Gottschalkia purinilytica: one gene and its partner. Each later gene encodes a partner of the first gene's protein in a complex. Links are inferred from orthologs where the notes say so. Each region holds a gene or a part of one and is shown on either strand. Other genes may lie near its edges. The genes, in order: dnaG and dnaB.

Region 1 (8,533 bases):
ATAAATAGGAGTGGTAAAATGGCGTATAAGTCAGGATTTGTAACTATAATAGGAAGACCAAATGTAGGGAAATCAACTTTTTTAAATAGAGTGATAGGAGAAAAAATAGCTATAATATCAGATAAACCTCAAACAACTAGAAATAAGATACAATGTGTATATACAGGAGATGACCATCAGATAGTCTTTTTAGATACACCTGGAATACATAAGCCTAAAAATAAGCTAGGACAATATATGGTAAGTGTATCAAAAGATAGTCTTAAAGAAGTAGATGTTATACTTTTATTGGTAGATGAAAGCTTAGAGATGGGACCAGGAGATAAATATATATTAGATGAAATAAAAGACATAAAAACACATAAAATATTAGCAATAAATAAAATAGATAAGCTTAAAAAAGATGAAGTTGATCAAATAGTACGTAACTATGAAGAATTTGGAGTATTTGATGAAATAGTACCAATCTCAGCTCAATTAGGTAGTGGAGTAGGCTATCTAATACAAGCGATAAAAAAACTTTTACCAGAAGGTCCTCAATACTTCCCAGAGGATATGATAACAGATCAGCCAGAAAGACTAATTATATCAGAAATAATAAGAGAGAAAGCACTACATTACTTAGAAGAAGAAATACCTCATGGAATTGCTGTAGGAATAGACATGATAAAGCAACGAGAAAATAAAGACATAGTAGATATTAATGCTACTATATATTGTGAAAGAGAGTCCCATAAAGGAATTGTAATAGGAAAAGGCGGAAGAAAGCTTAAAGGTATAGGTAAAAGTGCTAGAATCGACATAGAAAATTTACTTGGTAGTCAAATATATCTTAACTTATGGGTAAAAGTAGAAAAAAACTGGAGAGATAAAGAAAAAATAATAAAATATTTCGGATATAATTAATAATTCTACAAAAACATTTCATTCTTTGCACAAAAATAGAATAATTTGTATTGTATTAAAAATGAGATATAGACCTAGAATAATAATATGAAATAAATATTAATATAAAACAGTCTCTTACAGGAGGTAGAAAGTATGATAAAGAATGAAATGTGGAAAATGTTTGAATTGACGGGTAATATAGAAGCGTATCTTTGCTATAGAGATTGTGTTGATGATATTAAAATACACGAAAATGAAAGCAATAATTATTATAGTGTAAATCTAAGCGAGGAGTTATTTTTTCAAGGCATTTAGCTGAGGTGAAAAAATGTTAGTAAAAAGTGAAGGGGTAGTATTAAGGAACATAAATTATAGTGAGGCAGATAAAATACTTACAATATTCACTAAACAAAATGGTAAAGTTCAGGCTATAGCAAAGGGTGCTAGAAAATATAAAAATAACTTGGTAGCAAGTACCCAAACTTTTTGCTATAGCAATTTTTTAATGTATGAAGGAAAAAATTTCTATCATATAAATCAAGGAGAAGTTATAGATTCATTTTTTTCATTAAGAGAGGATTTAGAAAAACTGGCATATGCCACATATATAATAGAGCTTATTGATGCTGGAACATTAGAGGGAGAATCAAACCCAATATTATTTGATCTATTAATAAAGACTCTACAGGTTCTTACGAATATAGAAAAAGATTATAAAAATCTACTTCTAGCATTTGAATTAAAATATATAAGCTTTATTGGATATAAACCTCAACTTAAGAGATGTGTATCTTGTGAAAGTGACTTTACTAATAATATTAAGTTTAGTGTAGCTCATGGTGGAGCTTTATGTGAAAATTGTTTTAATATTGATGCAAATAGTAAAAGTATAGATTTAATAGTTTTAAATAAAATGAAAGAGTTGTTATATTTAAAACTAGACGAAATTTCAAATATAAAAATTAATAATAAAGAAGCCAATAGAATAGAATATTTATTGCTTAGATATATAACTTCTCACTTAGACAAAAAGAATTTTAAATCATTAGAATTTATAAAATCCCTAGAAGGGAAATAAAGGAGGCTATAAAATGGAAATTAGTTTAGAAAAAATAGACATGATAAGAGAAAGAACAGGAGTAAGCTATAAAACAGCGAAAGAAGTTCTTGAAAAACACAATGGAGATGTAGTTGAAGCTCTTGTGGAATTAGAAGAAAAAGGAAGTTCATGGGCTAATAATATTACTAGTAAAGGTGATGAACTTTTAGAAAGAATAAAAGAAGTATTAAAAGAAGGTAATGTTACTAAGATAACTGTAAAAAAAGATGGAGAAATAATAATGAATATACCAGTCAATGCAGGTGCAGTTGGTGTATTAATTTCTCCACTACTTGCAACTTTCGGACTTACAGCAGCTGTATTATCTAAGTGTACTATCGAAATAACAAAAAAAGATGGAGAAGTAATTAAATTAGAGGAAGTTGCAGGAAAGGCAATGGATAAAGTGAAACAGGCTGTAAAAAAAGATAACAAAGATGGTAATGAGTAGTATTGACAATATAAAAGATATCTGCTAAATTATGTACTGTAAAGTAAGAGTAAATTGAATGCTATGAGGAAAAGAGTAACTAAAATAAATTATTAAAGCGAGCTAGTGATAGTGAAAGTCTAGTATAATTTTTTTAGTGAAAGGCATTTCTGAGCATTATTATAAAGCGGACATTTTTTATGTCAAGTAGGGTGGAACCGCGGAAGTAACCTTTCGTCCCTATACGTTATGTAGGGATATTAGGTTGCTTTTTTTATTATAAAAAAAGGAGGGCATACTATGGAAAATAAAAAAACAATGGAAAAGATAGTTTCTCTTTGTAAATCAAGAGGATTTATTTTCCCTGGGTCAGATATATATGGAGGATTAGCCAACACATGGGATTATGGCCCATTAGGAGTAGAACTTAAGAATAATGTAAAAAAAGCATGGTGGAAAAAATTTATTCAAGAGTCTGTACATAACGTAGGACTAGACTCTGCTATACTAATGAATCCACAAGTTTGGGTAGCATCAGGACATATAGGAGGATTTAATGATCCACTTATGGACTGTAAAAAATGTAAATCAAGATTTAGAGCAGATCACCTTATAGAAGGTTATATGAAAGAAAACAATAAAGAGGATGTAGTTGTAGATAGCTGGTCTAATGAGCAAATGGAAGACTATATAAGAGAAAACTCAATAAAATGTCCAGAATGTGGTGAGCTAGATTATACAAACATAAGACAATTTAACTTAATGTTTAAAACATTTCAAGGTGTTACGGAAGACTCACAAGCTGAAATATATTTAAGACCTGAAACAGCTCAAGGAATATTTGTTAACTTCAAACAAATAGCAAGAACATCGAGAAAAAAGATTCCTTTTGGAATAGGTCAGATAGGTAAGTCGTTTAGAAATGAAATTACTCCTGGTAACTTTATATTTAGAACTAGAGAGTTTGAACAAATGGAGTTAGAATTTTTCTGTAAACCAGGGGAAGATTTAGAATGGTTTAAGTATTGGAAAGATTTTTGTAAAAACTGGCTACTTGACTTGAAAATAAATGAAGAGAACTTAAAATTAAGAGATCATGAAGAAGAAGAGTTATCACATTATAGTAATGCTACTACAGATATTGAATATAATTTTCCATTTGGATGGGGAGAATTATGGGGTATATCAGATAGAACTGACTTTGACTTAAAAAGACATATGGAGACATCAGGAGAGGATTTAAGCTATACTGATCCAGTTACTAATGAAAAATATGTACCTTACTGTATTGAACCATCATTAGGAGCTGATAGAGTTACTCTTGCATTCTTAACAGAAGCATATACAGAAGAAAAGCTAGAAGATGGAACTGAGAGAATTGTATTAAAACTTCATCCAGCTCTATCACCATTTAAAGCTGCAGTATTTCCTTTAACTAAAAAACTAAGTGAACCAGCTATGGAATTATATAATGAATTAACTAAAAAGTTTATGATAGACTATGATGAAGCAGGTAGTATAGGAAAAAGATATAGAAGACATGATGAAATAGGAACACCTTTCTGTATAACATTTGATTATGATTCACTAGAAGATAACTGTGTAACTATAAGAGATAGAGATACTATGGAGCAACAAAGGGTAAAGATAGAAGATTTAGAGAGAATAATAAATGAAAAAATAGAGTTTTAGTTGTATTAAGGGAGTCAAATAATATTTATTATTTGTAGACTCCCTTTTATAGATTTATTTAAATGTTTTTGATACAATAGGATTAGAAGAATATCCCAAGGAAGGGTGAGAACTATTCAGTTTACGGATAGACAAGAAAAAATAATAAATATAGTTAAAGATAATCAGCCTATAACGGGAGAAGAAATAGCCAGGAAGCTAAAGTTAACTAGAGCTACTCTTAGGCCTGACTTAGCTATACTTACTATGGTAGGTATGCTAGATGCAAGACCTAAAGTAGGATATTTATATAGTGGAAAAGAGATAGAAAGTATATTTGCACAACAGTTAAAAAGTTTGAAAGTAGCTGACATAAAGTCAGTTCCCATAGTAGTTGAAGAACAAACAACAGTATATGATGCTATAGTAACAATGTTTTTAGAAAATGTAGGTACTATATATGTTACATCAAATGGATATTTTACAGGAGTGGTTTCTAGAAAAGATTTTCTTAAGAGTGCTATAGGGGGAATAGATGTAAATAAAATACCTGTAGCAGTTATAATGACTAGAATGCCAAATATAATAACCGTTACATCAGAAGAAAGTATATTAGATGCTGCCACAAAGATAATAGAACATGAAATTGATAGTGTTCCTGTCATTGAAGAGGTAAATGAAGACGATATGAAATTATATAAAGTTATAGGGAAGATATCTAAAACGAATATTGTAAGAGTATTTGTTGACTTGTGCAAAAACATTTAGGAGGTAATAACCGTATGCAAAAAAGTACCATAGTATATGTACTATCAGATTCTATAGGAGAAACTGGTGAACAAGTAGCTAAGGCAGCTATAAGTCAATTTAATTCAGGTAGATATGAGACAAGAAGATTTCCTTATATAACAGACGAAGAACAAATAGTTGAAATACTAGATGAGGCTAAAGAAGAACGTTGTATGATAGTGTATACTCTAGTTATCGATGAACTTAGAAACTTTTTAGAGGAAAGAGCCAAAAAATATAATATTCCTACAGTAGATCTTATGACACCTATACTAGATGCACTAAAACAAGTTGTAGGATTTGAGCCAAAAAGAGAAGCTGGAATTATTAGGAAATTAGATGAAAAATATTTTAAAAAAGTAGAAGCAGTAGAATTTGCAGTTAAATATGATGATGGCAAAGATACTAGAGGAATTAAGAAGGCTGATATTGTATTATTAGGAATATCTAGAACTTCTAAAACTCCTTTAAGCATGTACTTAGCTCATAAAAATCTAAAAGTTGCAAATGTGCCTTTAGTTCCTGAGATTCCACCACCAGATGAGATATTTGAAGTGGATCCTCAAAAAATTATCGGACTTACAGCTAATCCTATAAAGCTTAATGAAATAAGACAAGAAAGACTAAAAACATTAGGACTAAGTGACAATGCAAACTATGCGAGTATAGATAGAATAATTAGAGAAATAGAGTATTCAGAAAGTTTAATGAAAAGATTAGGATGTCCAGTTATAGATGTTTCGAATAAAGCAGTAGAAGAAACAGCAGGTATAATACTTGAAATGACTAGACATAATAGTAATATAAACATATAAAAAAGAGTGTTGATATCAACACTCTTTTCATTTTAATAAAAATAGTTAAAATATTTAACACAAAAAGAATAAATATAGAGGAATATAATTGTAATTATGGTATATATATACCATAGAAAAATTTTTATATATAAAAAAATATAACTGCACAATAGTGATAAAATGTTAAGAATAATTAATATCTAAAAATTTGACAAAAAAAGAGGAAAAAGAGAGAAAAATGACGAAAACTATAAAAAAGAGATAAAATGGTTTTTGACAATATCTATAATTAGTATATACTAAATAGGTATTTATAACACAATAAAGTAAAAATTACAAGTATTTAATGTTAAGGAATATTAATATAAATAATATTTCTTAAACAATTTAGAAGGAAAAAGAAGTTTTTTGACGAATATGATAATTTGAAAAAGGTGATATATATGCCTTATCCTTATAACGATGATATTATAAGAGAGGTTAGAGAAAGTAATGATATTGTCGATATTATATCGCAATATGTACAACTAAAGAGGACAGGCTCAAACTATAAAGGTTTATGTCCTTTTCATAATGAAAAAACACCTTCATTTGTAGTATCACCTATAAAACAGATGTTTCATTGCTTTGGATGCGGAGAAGGTGGAGATGTTATAACTTTCATTATGAAATATCAAAACTTAGATTTTGTAGAATCTTTAAAAATTTTAGCAGATAGAGCAAATATAATTTTAGAAGATAAAACTAAAAATATGAATATAGAATTAGAAAAAACAAAAAATAGACTATATGAAATAAATAGAGAAGCGGCAATATATTTTTATAAAAACTTGTTCAATAATGGCAATGCTTTCAAATATCTTTTAAATAGAGGTATAAATGAAGAAACTATAAAAAAATTTGGAATAGGATATTCACCAGATAGTTGGAATGGACTTCTATACTATTTAAAAGGGAAAAACTACAGTGAAGATGAATTAGAGAAAGCAGGATTAATTATAAAACATAGAGATGGAACAAGATATTATGATAGATTCAGAAATAGAATAATGTTTCCTATAATGAGTACTAATAAAAAGGTTATAGGATTTGGAGGAAGAACAATTGATATTAACTCACAGCCTAAGTATTTAAATTCACCAGAGACACTTGTATTTTCCAAAGGAATTAATTTATATGGATTAAATATAGCAAAAGAATATATTAGAGGACAAAAAATAATTTTAGTAGAAGGATATATGGATGTAATATCTTTATATAGAAATGGAATAAACTATTGTGTAGCTTCTCTTGGAACTGCTTTGACTACAAATCAAGTTAAATTATTAAAAAGGTACAATGCACAAGTATACACATGCTATGATTGTGATGAAGCAGGTATGAAAGCAACAGATAAAGCACTTGATATACTTAAGGAGGAAGGAATAAATCCTAAAGTTATAATGCTAGGAGAAGGAATGGATCCAGATGAGTATATAAAAATTTATGGATCAAATGAATTTAAAAAAAGGATAGATAATGCCTTAAGTTATATGGATTTTAAAATTCAAAGAATAAAATTAAAGTATAATATTTCTACTACAGAAGGGAAAATTGATTTTACTAAGAATATTGCTAAGTTACTAAAGCAATTTAAAAGCCCCATAGAACTAGATGCATATATAAAAAAAGTATCAGAAGATACTAATATATCTATAGAAGCCATAAAAAAAGAAGTTTTTAATAAAGAGGATAATAGCACAGATTTAGAAGTTAAGAGCAAGTATATAAAAAGTGGTTATAGGTATAATAATAAAGAAAATATTAAACCAGTAGAGTATTTACAGGAACCAGGACATTTAATAGCTGAAAAAGAACTGCTGAAGCTTATATTAAATGATAAAAATATATACCTTAATATTAAAGATAATATTAGTCCGAGAGATTTCTTAAATTCTAGTTATAAAAAAATAGCTGAAACCGTATATAAAATATTTGAAGAAAATATTGATATAGATATTAATGAGCTTTCTAATAATTTTGATCAAATTGAGAAAAATATGCTTAACGAATTGTTTGATGAAACTACTCAAATGAATCAAAGTGAAAAAATGAAGGCAGCAGATGATTATGTTAAAAAAATTAATTATTATAAAATAAATATAAAAAGAAGTGAAATAAAAAAACAACTTAAACTATTTGAAAATAAGAAAGATAAGACAGAAGGAGATGTTGAAACATTCAAGGAGCTATGTTTAGAATTAATCAAAATAGATCAACAACTAAAGACAAACTAATATTTTTTCTTTTGAAAGGAGGGAAATGGTATCATGAGTAATTTTGATAAGCCAAAAGATAACGTTATAGGATCAGTTAAGGAATTAATAAATAAAGGGAAAAAGCAGGGAGTGCTTTCATATAAGGAAATAGTAGATACGCTAGAGGATATGGATCTAGATACAGATCAAATAGACGAAATATATCAAAACTTAGAAGATATGGGAATAGACGTAGTAGGCGATAAAGAGGCTGATGATATCTTAATACCAAAAGAAGTAGATGATGAAATAATAGATATATCAAAAGAGGATCTATCTGTTCCAAAAGGAATAAGTGTAGATGATCCTGTAAGGATGTATTTAAAAGAAATAGGCAAGGTACCATTACTAAGTGCAGAAGAAGAAACAGAGTTAGCTAAAAGAATGGAGCAAGGAGATGAAGAGGCTAAAAGAAGACTTGCAGAAGCTAACTTAAGGCTAGTAGTTAGTATAGCTAAAAGATATGTTGGTAGAGGAATGTTATTCCTTGACTTAATTCAAGAAGGAAACTTAGGACTTATTAAAGCCGTTGAAAAGTTTAATTATAGAAAAGGATTTAAAT
Region 2 (10,209 bases), on another replicon or contig:
GTAAAGTAAAAGCTACTTCATCTATCTTTAATGAGTCGGGATAGAAGTAGCTTTTATTTATAGCTGAAACGGAGGTATGATTGTTGTGATTGATAAGTTTAATATTGGAGATGTAGTACAATTAAAGAAAGTTCACCCATGTGGGGAAAACAAGTGGGAAGTTATGAGAACAGGTGTAGACTTTAGAATAAAATGTCTTGGTTGTGAAAGACAGGTATGGTTAGCAAGAAGAGAGTTTATAAGAAGGGTAAAAAAGGTCATTAGTACGTCTAGTGATGATAGTATAAAAAAATAAAAAATTTTTAAAGTAAAATTACAGACTATTCTTACAATATTTTTTAAAGACTGAAGGGGGCGTGTCTAAGTGACACTAAAATATGCAAATCGTATGAAAGGGATAAGAGCTTCAGAAATTCGTGAGATATTAAAGCTTACACAAAAAGCTGAGGTTATTTCATTTGCAGGAGGACTTCCAGCTCCAGAATTATTTCCAATAGACGCTATAAAAGAAATAAGTAGAGAAGTGTTGGAAGAACATGGGGAGAAGGCGTTGCAATATGCTACAACTGAAGGATATTTACCTCTTAGAAAACAAATAACTGAGAGAATGACTAAGTTTGGAATAAATACTAATGCAGATAATATTCTTATCACTAATGGATCACAACAAGGTCTTGACTTTGCAGGTAAGATTTTTCTAGATCCTGATGATGTAGTTTTATGTGAGAATCCTAGTTATTTAGGAGCAATAAATGCATTCAAAGCTTATGAAGCTAAATTTATAGAGGTTCCTACAGATGATGAAGGTATGATAATATCAGAACTTGAAGAAATAGTAAAAACCACAGATAAGATAAAACTTATATATGTAGTACCTGATTTTCAAAATCCAACAGGAAGAACATGGTCGATAGAAAGAAGGAAAGGTCTAATCGAAATTGCTAATAAATATGATCTTATAATAATAGAAGATAATCCTTATGGAGAGTTGAGATTCGAAGGTGAAATACCACCTTCTGTTAAATCTTTCGATGTAGAGGGTAGAGTTGTTTTTTTAGGAACATTTTCAAAAACATTTTGTCCTGGATTTAGATTAGCGTGGACGTGTGCTAGTGAAGAAATTTTATCAAAATTTATTTTGGTAAAACAGAGTTCAGATTTACAGGCAAGTACCATCTCTCAAATGGAACTTTCTAAGTTTATAAATAAGTATGATTTAGATAAGCATGTAGAAAAAATAAAAAGTGTGTATAGAAGAAGAAGAGATATAATGATGAAGACCATGAAAGAAGAATTTCCAGATGAAGTTAAGTTTACTTATCCAGAAGGTGGTCTATTTACTTGGGTAGAACTACCTGAACATATAAACAGCAGAGATTTAGCGATAAAAGCTATAGATAATAATGTAGCATTTGTTCCTGGTGATCCATTCTATCCAAATGGAGGTAAGTTTAATAATTTCAGACTTAACTATTCAAATATGAATGAAGATAGGATAGTAGAAGGAATTAAGAGATTAGCTAAGGCTATAAAAGAAATGTTGTAAAAATATATTAAAATTTTGGAAAATGTCAATACTATGATTGCCAAAATAAAAATTAAATGATATAATACTATGATGTAATGTATTCCTTGCTCTATATATAAATAGAGCCGTTAAGTCCAAAAGGAGGTGAACGATATGAAAAAATACGAAGGAGTATTTATTTTTGCGCCAGATATGGCAGAAGAAACAAGAAATAATGTAATCGACAGATTAAAAAGTATCATAGAAGGAGAAGGATCTCTTTCAAACATAGATGACTGGGGAAGCAGAAAGCTTGCTTATGAAATCGATGATTATAAAGAAGGATACTATACATTATTAAAATTTGAATCAAACGGAGAGATTGTTAAGGAACTTGACAGAATCTGTAAGATAACTGATGGTGTTATAAGACACATGATCGTTAGAGAAGAAGAAAAATAATATCGGCCGTTACGGGGGTGTTTTTTTTGAATAGTGTAGTTTTAATTGGAAGATTAACAAGAGACCCAGAACTTAGATATTTGCCTAATGGAGGTACAGCAGTATCAACTTTTTCTATAGCAATTGACAAAGAATTGTCTAGAGAGAAAAAGCAAGAAATGGAAAGTAAAGGTCAACCTACTGCTGATTTTATAAACATAGTAGTATGGGGGAAACAAGGAGAGAACTGTGCTAATTACTTAGGTAAGGGAAGGTTAGTTGCTATTCAAGGAAGAATACAGTCAAGAAGTTATGATGCGGCTGACGGATCTAAAAGATATATAACTGAAGTTGTTGCAGATAGAGTACAATTTCTTGATTGGGGAGACAATAAATCAGGAAATACAGATAGATCTACACAATCGAATGATTTTATAACTACAGATGGTTTTCATCCAGTAGATGACGATGATATTCCATTCTAGAAGGAGGGTTAGGAATGGCTGGAGGAAGAAAATTCAGAACTAGAAAAAGAGTTTGTAGCTTTTGTGCTGATAAAGGACAAGAAATTAGCTACAAAGATGTAAATAAGCTTAAGAAGTATGTAACTGAAAGAGGAAAGATTCTTCCAAGAAGAATTTCAGGTAACTGTGCAATACATCAACGTCAATTAACTACAGCTATCAAGAGAGCAAGACAAATTGCAATCTTACCATATACAGCAGACTAGTAGAACGAATATATCTTGAATATAAATTGAAAAATAGGAAGAGTATACTATGTAAGATACTCTTCCTATTTTTTAATTTATCTCTTATCATTTTTATGTCAAGAATACTCCCACCTCTTTAGATGGGGGATGAATTGACATTTGGCGATAGGCAAGTATTGAAAAACACCTTAGTATATGACATTATTGTATATATAATAAATATTCTTAAGGATGATGAAATAATGTATCTAACAACTGTTAATAGACTTAGATTGAACCAAAATGAATTTAATAAATGAATTATGTTGGTTATCTAAAAACTTGTATAATTCTACTTTGTATGAAGTAAGACAACATTATTTCAACACTAGTGAGTTTTTAAAATATACAAATGAATAAAATAATTAAGATAAAATATATAATTTGTTATAATGATATATAGGGTTAAAAAAAGGGGGATTACTAATGTCAACAAATAAAAAGAGTATAGATATAACAAGAAATGTAAAAATAATTGAGTGGCTAAAAAGTGAGCTTTTAACTGCTATTGCCTCACTTTATGAAATATTTGTAAAAGGAGTTCAGAATAGCCAAGAGGTAGTATTAGATATAATATCAAATATAATATTAGTTACATATTTGTTAGGTAAAAGATTGGGACTTTCTTTTGAAAGTATAGATGCTAAAATAGAAGACAAAGCTAAGCTTGGTATGATTGAGGAACATAATATAGAAAAATGGTATGGAGATTTAGGAAACCTATTACAACATTTTAAAAGTAGAAGATAGAGGTGAAAAGTTTGGATAAAAATAAATCAAATTCTGCTATAGAGTTAATAATTACTATCATAATAACTTCAATGCTAACTATATTAGGACTGTATGTTTCACCACTTATTTTAATTTTTTATCCTGTGCTTCATATAGTTCTTGGTGTAAAGCAAGGAATGAAGTATACATTATTATCAATTGTTACATCAAGTATAATAGCAGGATTTTCATCGAGTTACTTAGATGGATTGTATATATTTACTTGCTATGGATTATTAGGGATAGCGTTAACCTATATGATAAGTAAAGAAAAGACAGCTACTAAGACTATAGCTGTAGGAAGTATAGTATATTTAGTATGTATTGCTCTCTATGTGATTTTATCAAAAGAGCTTATAAATTATGATATTATAGGTGAATTTAGTAAAGCTATAAAAGAGAGTGTAACGATGCAAGTTCAATCACTTAAAAATAGTGGATTATCTAATTATGAAATATCTCAGGCCTCTATGATTTTAGAGGATGTGGTTAGCTATATACTTATAGTTATACCATCATTTATGATTTTAACTTCTGTATTTGTTACTTATATAAGTTACTTAATTTCTACTCATCTAATTAACAAAAAACAAATAAAAGATGTATATGTTCCTAAATTTATGTACTTTAAGCTTCCAGACAATTTTATTGTAGGAGTAATAATATTGCTTTTATTATCTTCTATTACAATATATTTTGAGTTTTTATACTATGAAGGTATATTCATGAATATTATTATACTAATATTCTTAGGACTTTTCGTACAAGGACTTTCATTAACTACGTATATACTTAATAAAAGTAATATGAGTAAAGTAATAAAGTATATATTATTAGTTCTCATAGTAATAAATGTATTTTCTAGTATAATAGTTGCTATAGTTGGACTTCTAGATGTATTTTTTGACTTTAGAAAGCTTAAGAAGGCTTAAGAAAATCCTTAGGAGGATAGTTATGACCAATAAAAAATTATTTAAATTTCTTACTCCTGATTCAAAGGTATATCTTTGGATAATAGGAATACTCATAGGGATTATAGCTATATATGAGCCTAGAATTGCTATATTTGGACTCTTAGTACTAGGATACTTGATATATTATCATTGGAAAAACTTACACTTAAGGAGAGTAGAATGGACAAAGTATATAGAAGGATTAACAAGTGAGATAGATTCTGTTACGAAATATGCCATAAACAATATGCCTATACCGCTTGTAATGCTAAAACTAGATGGAACTATAAATTGGTATAATCCAAAGTTTTTAGAAATGACTGAGTTTCTAGATGTATTAGATAAAAATATAAGTGATATAATTCCAAATTTAGATGTAGATGATATAAAGATAGAAAATGAAAGTTCTATTATAAAGGTAACATTTAAAGAGAAAAATTACGATGTATTATATAATATAGTAGATATTTCTAATGCTTTAGAAAATAAAAGAAAATATACGATAATGCTTTATTGGATAGACAATACAGAATTATACAATATTAAAACAAAATATAATAATGAAAAAACTAATATTTGTTTAACTCATATTGATAACTATGAAGAAGTAATAACGACTACTGATGAATCTATTAGACCATTAATATTAGCAGAGATAGACAAAAAGCTAAATACACTAGCATCAAGACTTAATGGATTCGTTAGAAAAACAGATAACGATAAATACTTGATAGCTTTTGAAAATAGATTTTTAAGCTTTTTAGAAAATAGAAAGTTCTATATATTAGATGAAACCAGAGAGTTAGATTTAGGGAACAAGATACCAGTCACTTTAAGTATGGGAGTAGGAGTAAACGGAAAGTCTATTGCTGAAACTTACGAATATGCTAAAGGTGCTATAGATATAGCCTTAGGTAGAGGTGGAGATCAGGCTGTTATAAAAGACATAGATAAATTAAGCTTTTACGGTGGAAAAAGTAAAGCTGTAGAAAAAAGGACAAAAGTAAAAGCTAGAGTCATTGCACATGCTTTAAGAGAGCTTATAGATCAGTCTGAAAAGGTGTTTATAATGGGTCATAAGATTCCTGACATGGATAGTTTTGGAGCTGCAATGGGTATCTATAGAGTGGTTAAAACTAGAAAGAAAAAATGTTATATAGTGCTAGGTGGGGTAAATACATCTATAAAGAAAATATATGAAAAACTTAAGAGAGAACATCCAGAATACTTAGAAGATATAATAATGCCAGAACAAGCTAAAGTACTTGCAAACGAGAACTCTTTATGTATAGTGGTTGATACCCATAGACCCCAAAATACAGAAGCTCCTCAATTATTAGAAATAATAGAACAAGTTGTAGTAATAGATCATCATAGAAGAGGAGCTGAATTTATAGAAGAACCTGTATTAATCTATTTAGAGCCATATGCTTCCTCAACATGTGAATTAGTTACTGAGATATTATATTATATAAATGATAAAATTGATATAACGAAATTTGAAGCAGAGGCATTGCTTGCAGGAATTAATTTAGATACTAAGAACTTTGCATTAAAGACTGGAGTAAGAACATTTGAAGCTGCTTCATTTTTACGTAGAGCAGGAGCTGATACAACTGAAGTCAGACAACTCTTTAGGGATGATCTAGAGGACTTCAAATTAAGAGCAGAAGTTATAAGAAATGCTAATATAATAAAAGATAAAATAGCTATTTCTAGGCTAGATAAAGATACTAATAGTTCAATACTCATAGCTGCTCAATCAGCAGATGAATTATTAAATATAGAAGGAATAATAGCATCCTTTGTATTATGTATTTTAGATGATAAAATTCATATAAGTGGAAGATCTTTAGGAGAATTAAGTGTACAGCTTATATTAGAAAAGCTTGGTGGTGGAGGTCATATGACTTCTGCTGGAGCTCAACTTAAAGATATTAGCCTAGATGAAGCTGAGAACATGTTAGAAGAAGCTATAATAGAATATCTTAAGGAAGGTGATGAGTAATGAAGGTTATTTTATTACAAGATGTTAAGGGATTAGGTAAAAAAGGAGATGTAGTGAATTCTAAAGATGGTTATGCTAGAAACTTTTTATTTCCTAGAAATTTAGCGGTAGAAGCTACTAGTTCTAATTTAAAAGAACTAAAAGATAAAAAAGAATCTCAAAAATTCAAAGAAGAAGAAGATTTAAAAGAAGCTAAAGCACTAGCAGAGAAAATATCAAATGTTAAAGTAGAAATAAAAACTAAAGTTGGAGATAATGGTAAGTTATTTGGTTCTATAACAACTAAAGATATTGCAGAACAACTACAAAAACAACATAATATAAAAGTAGATAAAAGGAAAATTGATATAGAAGGTGGAAATATTAAAACAGCAGGTACAACAATTGCAGAGGTAAAAGTATGTCCATCAGTATTAGCTAAGTTAAAGATTCATGTTACTGAACAATAATATTGATTAAAGTTTTAGATAGAGTATTTTTGGAAAGTTTAATTATACCATATGTGGAAATAATATAAATATACTTTAAAGAGTGTACAAGATACCTTATGCTTTATATAATAATAGTATTAAGCTACAGTATCTTGTATTTCTATGTTCGGTATATTTTAAAATTTGGGAGGTGCTATAATTGTCAACAGAAACAGATATTGAAACTTTAGGTAAAATACCTCCACACAGTATAGAAGCTGAACAGTCAGTATTAGGATCTATGATCTTAGATAGAGAAGCAATAGTAACTGGGACAGAAATATTAAAACCTGATGATTTCTATAAAGAAGCTCATAAAGAAATATATGAATCTATTATAGATATATTTACAAAGGACGAGCCAGTTGATTTGATAACTTTATCAGAAGAATTAAAGAGAAGAGATACCCTTGAGGCAATTGGAGGTACAGTATATCTAGCGACTCTATCAGAAGGTGTTTCTACTACTGCTAATATTAAATATTACTGTGAGATAGTAGAAGAAAAATCTATACTTAGAAAACTAATAAAAGCTTCAAATGAAATTATAAGTAAGGGCTACAAAGCAGATGAAGATATTAATCAGATAATAGATTTAGCAGAAAAGAAAATATTTGATATAACACAAAAAAGGAATCAAGAAGGACTAGAGCCTATAAGAAGTGTGTTATTAGAAAGCTTTACTAAAATAGAGCAATTATCTCAAAATAAAGGTGGAATAACTGGACTTACTACAGGATTTGTGGATCTAGATGGTAAAACATCAGGATTACAAAAGTCAGATTTAATATTAGTAGCAGCAAGACCAGCTATGGGTAAAACTGCTTTTTCTTTAAATTTAGCTTTAAATGCTGCGTTAAAAGGAAATGGGTCAGTTGCTATATTTAGTCTTGAGATGTCTAAAGACCAGCTAGTTCAACGTATGCTAAGTGCAGAATCTCATGTTGAACTTCAGAAAATAATAAATGGAAATTTAGATGAAAATGAATGGCCTAAATTAGTAAGTGCAATGGGACCTTTAGCTCAAGCTAAAATATATATAGATGATACACCAGGAATAACTTTAATGGAACTAAAAGCAAAGTGTAGAAAATTAAAAATAGAAAAAGGACTAGACTTAGTTATGATAGATTACTTACAGCTAATGTCTGGAGATGGAAGAACAGAAAATAGACAACAAGAGATATCAAATATATCTAGGGGATTAAAGGGACTTGCTAAAGAAATGGATTGCCCTGTGGTAGCATTATCTCAGCTTTCACGTGCTCCAGAATTAAGATCTGATCATAGACCTATACTATCAGACTTACGTGAATCTGGAGCCATAGAACAGGATGCTGATATAGTAGTATTTCTTTATAGGGATGAATATTATAACCCTGATACAGAAAAGAAGAACATAGGAGAAGTTATAATAGCAAAACATCGTAATGGGCCTATTGGAACTGTAGAGTTAGTATTTATGGGGCAATATACTAAGTTTTTGAATATGGAAAAATATAGACAAGAGTAGTAAGCTATTGTCCTTATTTCATATAAATACTTTAAAGCAGTAGGAGGCAAAAAATGAGAAATGATAAGATATTAGATGTTAAAGAAGGAATTAAGTGGATAGGTATACTTGATCCAACTTTAACTGTGTTTGATGTAGTTATGGAAACAAAGTATGGAACAACTTATAATTCATACTTTATAGATGCAGATAAGAAAACTATAATAGAAACAGCTAAAGAAACTTATAGAGATGATTATATAGAAAAAATAAAGAAAGTAGTAGATCCAGAAGAAATAGAATATATAATATTGAATCATACAGAACCAGATCATGCAAGCAACCTTAAATATTTATTAGAATTAGCACCAAATGCTACTATAGTATCAACTGTACCAGGAATAAGGTTTTTAAAAGACATGTTAAATAGTGAATTTAAACATATTGTAGTTAAAGATGGGGATACGTTAGATTTAGGAAATAAAACATTAAGATTCATATCAGCTCCATTCTTACATTGGCCTGATAGTATGTATACTTTTTTAGAAGAAGATAAAATATTATTTACTTGTGACTCATTTGGTTGTCATTATTGCGACGAGAGAATATTTGATGATTTAGTTGGAGATTTTGATGATGCTTTTAGATATTACTTTAATGTTATATTAAAGCCTTATAGTAGCTATATGTTAAAAGCTATAGATAAAATAAAAGATTTAGATATAGACATTATATGTCCTGGTCATGGACCTGTATTAAGAGATAACTGGAGAAAATATGTTGAACTATCAAAGACTTTAGCAGAAGAAGCTATTAGTCTGAAACCACAAAGACCAATGGCACTTGTGGCATACGTGTCTGCCTATGGAAATACAGGTAAGATAGCAAAATATATAGCAGAAGGTATAAAAGAAGCAGGAGATGTAGATGTAGAAGTTGTAGATATCGAAAGTATAGACCTAAGTGATCTTGAAGAAAAAGTAGAAAAGAGTGAGGGAATACTAATAGGATCAACAACTATAAATCAAAATACTCTCTTACCTGTATATAAAATGTTTAGTGTTATAAATCCTGTTACAAATAGAGGTAAACCAGGAGGAGCATTTGGATCTTATGGATGGAGTGGAGAAGCTGTAGGCATCATTGAAAATGTATTAAAAAGTCTTAAACTTAAGGTAGATATGAATGGATTTAAAGAAGTATTTGTACCTAAGGAAGAGACTAAAGATAAATGCATAGATTTTGGAAAGAAATTTGGTGAAAAGATATTAGAAAATTCACTTAAAAAGAAATAAAATAATGAACTTTTGTTAAAAATTACTTCATACATTGTATGAAGTAATTTTTATATAAATATGATTTTAAATTTACTATTTTTTAGATAAATACTAGTGACGATAAAATTATATCTATTATTAATAAACAAATTTATAGCAATTATTAATGGGCATAAATATAGTATATGTAAAAATATCAAGGGGGAAAAAGATGGATGTTATAAAGGGACATAGAGTAAAAATACTACCTTTAAAACTAGAACACGTTTTCAAAATGAAAAATTGGGGAAAATATCAAAGTTTGCTTTTTGAAGATTACAACTTTCCAGACTTAAATGATAGAGAGGTTAAAAAGTGGTTTGATATAAAAACTTCTGAAAAAACTTCTAAGAATTTTATAGTTATTAATGAAAATGAAATAATAATAGGATACGTTGCTATAAAAAATATTAAGAAACTTAATAAAAGCTCAACACTGGGTATAACCTTTGACTATAACTATATAAATAAGGGTTATGGAACAGATACTATATTAGCTA

Evidence for each region.
Region 2: the proteins of dnaG (region 1) and dnaB are in contact, whole or in part, in a crystal structure (PDB 2R6A), measured with the Geobacillus stearothermophilus proteins. The link is inferred for Gottschalkia purinilytica from one-to-one orthologs. Residues at the interface, in WP_049624496.1 of Geobacillus stearothermophilus: Lys456, Leu457, Leu458, Pro459, Ala460, Asn463, Ala464, Leu467, Leu535, Leu536, Ile537, Ala538, Gln544, Glu545, Asp548, Tyr549, His552; in WP_033016901.1 of Geobacillus stearothermophilus: Ser13, Glu15, Ala16, Gln18, Glu91, Leu92, Asp94, Ala95, Val96, Pro97, Thr98, Ala99, Ala100, Asn101, Tyr104, Tyr105, Ile108.

The regions. Positions count from the first base shown.
Region 1 is NZ_LGSS01000003.1:96,046-104,578, reverse strand. Bases 5,590-8,533 are described here. They hold dnaG (DNA primase), read left to right. Parts: upstream 5,590-6,117; coding sequence 6,118-7,950; downstream 7,951-8,533. Other genes in these bases: rpoD (RNA polymerase sigma factor RpoD), read left to right, coding at 7,984-8,533; CLPU_RS03825 (pyruvate, water dikinase regulatory protein), read left to right, coding at 5,590-5,692. Outside these bases: GTPase Era, read left to right, coding at 19-906; CLPU_RS16525 (YqzL family protein), read left to right, coding at 1,042-1,203; DNA repair protein RecO, read left to right, coding at 1,217-1,966; CLPU_RS03840 (DUF4342 domain-containing protein), read left to right, coding at 1,980-2,438; CLPU_RS03835 (glycine--tRNA ligase), read left to right, coding at 2,718-4,109; transcriptional regulator CcpN, read left to right, coding at 4,215-4,856; more of CLPU_RS03825, read left to right, coding at 4,871-5,589. UniProt on the Escherichia coli protein: RNA polymerase that catalyzes the synthesis of short RNA molecules used as primers for DNA polymerase during DNA replication.
Region 2 is NZ_LGSS01000023.1:7,996-18,204, forward strand. The notes cover bases 6,259-9,237. They hold dnaB (replicative DNA helicase), read left to right. Parts: upstream 6,259-7,061; coding sequence 7,062-8,414; downstream 8,415-9,237. Other genes in these bases: CLPU_RS15220 (DHH family phosphoesterase), read left to right, coding at 6,259-6,431; rplI (50S ribosomal protein L9), read left to right, coding at 6,431-6,880; CLPU_RS15235 (FprA family A-type flavoprotein), read left to right, coding at 8,468-9,237. Also shown: CLPU_RS15185 (DUF951 domain-containing protein), read left to right, coding at 77-295; CLPU_RS15190 (aminotransferase-like domain-containing protein), read left to right, coding at 365-1,546; rpsF (30S ribosomal protein S6), read left to right, coding at 1,682-1,969; CLPU_RS15200 (single-stranded DNA-binding protein), read left to right, coding at 1,996-2,433; rpsR (30S ribosomal protein S18), read left to right, coding at 2,448-2,678; CLPU_RS17355 (hypothetical protein), read left to right, coding at 2,813-2,959; CLPU_RS15210 (MazG-like family protein), read left to right, coding at 3,126-3,449; CLPU_RS15215 (DUF2232 domain-containing protein), read left to right, coding at 3,461-4,402; more of CLPU_RS15220, read left to right, coding at 4,425-6,258; more of CLPU_RS15235, read left to right, coding at 9,238-9,688; CLPU_RS15240 (GNAT family N-acetyltransferase), read left to right, coding at 9,882-10,209. UniProt on the Escherichia coli protein: The main replicative DNA helicase, it participates in initiation and elongation during chromosome replication. Travels ahead of the DNA replisome, separating dsDNA into templates for DNA synthesis.